2 regions of the Brevibacillus sp. MER 51 genome follow, and region 1 is predicted to be linked to the other one. Evidence: riboswitches for the same ligand, from Rfam matches in the RefSeq annotation. Region 1 holds a riboswitch; the other holds the start of a gene.
The links. A riboswitch is a leader RNA that binds a small molecule or an ion and turns the genes downstream of it on or off. The one in region 1 is predicted to bind FMN.

Region 1 (2,468 bases):
TCGGAGCAAATGACGTCAGAGTTGGAGCAAGCGATGTGGGATGCAGTAACCGCGATCGAGAAGGAAGGGATGCATGGTGCCGTTCTGGAGCAACACGCGGTAGAAGTGCTGGAGGAGTTGAAGAACCGCTACCAGTTGTATATCCTGACCAACAACGCGTATGCTGCTGCAATGGAGGCTTTGAACGAGACGGGAATCGCCTCCTACTTCGCTGAAATCGTCGCCCGCGAGCAGATGACGACATTGAAGCCATCTCCCTCCGGCGTTCACTATATTCGCAGCCGAAAGCCAGATTGGCCTGTTTCGGCCTGGACGATGATCGGGGATTCGTGGATCGATGGCAAGGCGGCCTGTGATGGACAAGTTGCTTTTATTGCCTATCAAGGGAATGAGTTGGACATGGAGCGAAATGGTGTTGTGCCAAGAGCGTACATCAATGATTTGAAAGAACTCCTGACGTTCCTCGAAATGTGCGAGCAAGAGTAAAAGTGCACTTCTCCAATAAATGATTACAGACAATAGCGAAAAATATGCTATACTTTGCCTAACTGAATACCAGCCTTCAGGGTAGGGTGCAATTCCCGACCGGCGGTAATGACGAACGCACGTCTGAGCCCGCGACTCGCTATCGAAGCAGTTGATAGCGACTGACTTGGTGCAAATCCAAGGCCGACGGTACAGTCCGGATGGGAGAAGGTATTTGGAACGGCCTGTTTCGCTGTTTTTTTCAAAAAACGGTAGAAGCGAGGCTTCTTTCTGAACGCCCTGAGCATAATATTCATGGGCGTTTTTATTTTTCATAAAACTTCATAGCGACAATCTTCAGGGCAAGGTGAAATTCCTGACCGGCGGTAATGGCGTACGTACGTCTGAGCCCGCGACTCGCTGACCACGCTTGCAGCGACTGATCTGGTGAAAGTCCAGAGCCGACGGTACAGTCCGGATGGAAGAAGATTTTTTGCTTTCTTCATTTGTTTTTTCAAAAAACAGATGAGGTAAGGCTTCTTTCCCTATGCCCTGAAACGCTGTGAGGTTTCAAGGGCTTTTTGCGTTGTGCTTGGCTGGAATGATGGAACAGAAAGGAGTGCGGTATGGAACAGGACAGCAAGTACATGGATCTGGCGCTGGAGCTGGCACGATCGGCACGAGGCCAAACCAGTCCGAATCCCATGGTCGGAGCTGTGATTGTGAAAGATGGAACCATCGTGGGAATGGGAGCGCATCTGCGGGCAGGAGAGCCCCATGCTGAGGTGCACGCACTGCGGATGGCTGGGGAAAAAGCGCAAGGTGCGACCGTATATGTGACGCTGGAGCCTTGCAGTCACTATGGGAAAACACCGCCGTGTGCAGAAGCGTTGATCGCAGCTGATGTATGTCGTGTGGTTGTAGCTACGCTCGATCCGAATCCATTGGTGGCGGGACGAGGCATCGAGATGCTGCGGGCAGCAGGAGTAGAAGTGGCGGTGGGCGTGAGAGAAGAGGGAGCGAAGGCGCTCAATGAAGTCTTTTTCCATTACATCCAAACCAGACGTCCATTTGTGACGGTAAAGACGGCCAGTACATTGGACGGAAAAATTGCTTCGGTCACGGGACACAGTCGGTGGATTACTGGTGCAGAGGCTCGGGCAGAGGTGCATGAACTTCGCAGGCAGCATGATGCAATCCTGGTTGGAGTTGGGACGATTCTCGCTGATGACCCACTGTTGACGGCGCGCAAGGGAGAGAAGCGTTTTGGGAGCCAGCCAGTTCGCGTGATTTTGGACAGCCAATTACGTACGCCGCTGGATGCCCGTGTCGTTCAGAATACAGATGCGAAGACATGGATCTTTACGACAGATGCAGCCCCAAGGGAAAAGCAGGAGCTGCTTGCAGCAAGAGGAGTTAAGGTCATCACAATGGTAGGGCCAATTCTCGTGGAAAAGGTGCTGGATACATTGGGGGAGCTGGGAATTACCTCGTTGCTTGTGGAAGGCGGACAGGAAGTAAACGGCTCCTTTTTGCAGGCGAGAGCGATTCAGAAGGTCGTGAGTCATATCGCGCTAAAGCTGATCGGAGGAAGCGGTGCGCCCTCGCCGTTCGGTGGTCAAGGCTTTGCAACGATGGGAGAAGCAGTGCAGCTGACAAATGTCATGATCACTCCGATCGGGAAAGGCGATGTACAGATCAGCGGGTACCCACAATGGGAGGATCAGACGTAGCAGGTGAGGAGGAGAGAGCATGTTCACGGGACTGGTCGAAGAAGTGGGCGTGTTGGAATCGATTCAAGGGAACGAACAGGCGAGTCGACTGGTCATCCGCGCACAGCAGGTACTTGAAGGGGTGAAGCTCGGCGACAGTATCTCGGTCAATGGCATTTGCCTTACGGTAACTTCTTATACCAATCGTCAGTTTTGCGTCGATGTGATGCCAGAGACAATGAATAAGACGAGCTTGCGCCAATTACGCAGTGGACAGCGAGTGAATTTGGA
Region 2 (2,468 bases), on a different contig from region 1:
AGGTGATTTGGATGTTTGTCATACTGGTTCCCATCTTGGTGATGTGGCGTCTTGCCCGCAACAAGCTGGTTGTGCAAGGAGGGTAGAGCATGCAAGACATGAGACATATTTTTAGTATTTTTGCCGACTACCTGAGCCAGTACTTCAAGACGAGACTTGCCTACCGAACAGATTTTCTCGGGGATTTTGTGTCCAATCTGGTTTCTGAGTTGATCAATCTTGTCTTTATTGTTGTTGTGTTCACCCATGTTCCGCTGATGGGGGATTGGACGCGTGACGAGATTATCTTTATCTATGGGTTCTTTTTGGTACCATACGCATTATTCTCGATGTTCTTCGGTTTTTGGGACTTCAACGAACGGTACATCATCCGGGGCGAGATGGATCGCATCCTGACGAGACCGATCCACAATCTGGCGCAGGTGTGCCTCGAGTCGATTGCGCCAGACCGCATTTTTGGCGTCATAACCGGGATCATCATCATGGGGTATGCTGCCATTCAACTCGATTTGTCGTTTTACTGGTACGACGTGTTCATCTTTATCGGGCTCTCGATCAGCGGGGCACTGATTTACGGTGGCGTGTATACCGCGATTGCTGCTGTTAGCTTCTTTTCCGACTCGCGGACAGGGATTGCCCCGATGATATACAACATCCAGCAGTACGGGCGCTATCCGGTAGACGTGTACAACAAGGCTATTCGCTTTGTGCTCACCTACGTGCTGCCGTTTGCTTTCGTAGGTGTTTATCCGGCGGCTTACTTTTTGCGCAAGGAAGTTTGGTACACATATGCGGCAATGACGCCGGTAGTGGCTGTTATTTTCTTCGGGATTGGGCTGTTGGTCTGGAACTGGGGAGTCACGAAGTATCGGGGAGCGGGTTCTTGATGATTTATAATCCGAAGTCGTTGTGAGGTAAAAAAAGACCATCCCGGCTGCAACCGGAACGGTCGGTACAATAGGCGCTTCCCGCAAAGGGGTGCGGCTCAATACTATGTTGCGAAATAGACCGCAGAGCTGTCAACTCAAGGGCGGTCTATTTCTTTTTGGTCAAGGTAACAACCAAGCCGATCTCCCCCCTTTCTATGGGGATGAGCCGCGCGACCACCCTTGAGGAGCCGATTCTATTGTGCAAGCGAATGATAGCATAATGTGCTCTCTAGTTAGCAAGTGTCTTTTTTATTCGCTATTCGCACTAAACACATCGGAAAAATAAATAAGAAGTGTCGCTTTGGCAGTTTCCTCTATTGTCAAATCAAAAAACAGCAGTATAATATGCTGTATACAACTACACATTCCTTCGGGGCAGGGTGAAATTCCCGACCGGCGGTGATCATGCTTTACGCATGTTAAGCCCGCGAGCCTCCCGAGCGTAAAGTTGCGACGGAGTGCAGGATCTGGTGTGATTCCAGAGCCGACAGTACAGTCTGGATGGGAGAAGGATGACGACAGTACGTTTATCACACGTGCTTGTTTACCTGTGCAAACGGGATGAGAACGTAGAGGCAGCCCTCTTGTTTCTTGTACCTTTTATTTGCGCATGGTTTTGTCATACGCTTGCAAATGCCCTGTGGAACATAGCCACAGGGTTTATTCTGTTTGTGTAACAAGACGTGTGAGCATACAACGACTGTTGCCATTCCTCAAGAAGGAGTAGAAAAATGAGGAGATGGTAAACATGAAAGAAACAGCGCTGCATTCTTCGCGCACACGTGCAACCCAAAAGCTGGTGACGATTCCCATGCTGGCGGCCGTTGCATTTATTCTGCAGTATCTCGAGGTTCCCGTACCACTGATGCCAAGCTTTTTGAAGCTCGACTTCAGCACACTCCCGGCATTGATCGGGGGACTCATGTACGGACCTGTAGCTGGCATTATTATCGAGGTACTGAAGAATACACTGCACATGCTCTTCAAAAATACAGATGGCCTTTTGATCGGTGAACTCGCAAACGTCGTAGCAGGATCAAGCTTTATTTTTGCGGCTGTCTACATGCAGCGTCTGGGCCAAGGCAAAAAAGGCTTCCTGACTGGTCTCGCTCTGGGGACGGTTTTGATGACGATCGTCATGGCTGTGGCAAATGCATATGTGCTGTTGCCTGCGTACGCTGTGCTTTATCAAATGCCGATTGAACAGCTCTTGACTATGTTCAACGCGACAAGCATCTGGTCATTGGTTCTGTACGGAATCGTGCCGTTCAATCTCTTCAAAGGTGTTATGATTTCAGTGGTCGCATATCCGATCTACGTGAAGCTCGGCTCCAGAATCGCTGCACGTACCAACAATTGACAACCACGACATGACTCGCTAATATGTTAACTTAATAGAAAGTTTCAAAAGGCTATGAAAGGACCCGCAGCTATACCCTCGTAACAGAGAGTCGGCCCTAGTCTGGAAGGCTGATACGTAATGGATAACTGCATCCCATCCTGAAGCCGCTGGTGAAGAGCTTAGCCGGATGCCCACCG

Region 2: linked by a shared signal. The riboswitch ahead of M3630_RS27745 (ECF transporter S component) and the one ahead of ribD (bifunctional diaminohydroxyphosphoribosylaminopyrimidine deaminase/5-amino-6-(5-phosphoribosylamino)uracil reductase RibD) in region 1 are both predicted to bind FMN.

What each region holds. Positions count from the first base shown of each region.
Region 1 covers NZ_JAMAUS010000008.1:294,098-296,565, forward strand. Annotated here, with positions in the region: gene M3630_RS19150 (HAD family hydrolase) at 1-486, shown strand, start outside; FMN riboswitch at 555-702, shown strand; FMN riboswitch at 815-959, shown strand; gene ribD (bifunctional diaminohydroxyphosphoribosylaminopyrimidine deaminase/5-amino-6-(5-phosphoribosylamino)uracil reductase RibD) at 1,092-2,198, shown strand; gene M3630_RS19160 (riboflavin synthase) at 2,218-2,468, shown strand, end outside.
Region 2 covers NZ_JAMAUS010000022.1:12,118-14,585, reverse strand. Annotated here, with positions in the region: gene M3630_RS27755 (ABC transporter permease) at 1-86, shown strand, start outside; gene M3630_RS27750 (ABC transporter permease) at 90-887, shown strand; FMN riboswitch at 1,292-1,446, shown strand; gene M3630_RS27745 (ECF transporter S component) at 1,678-2,289, shown strand.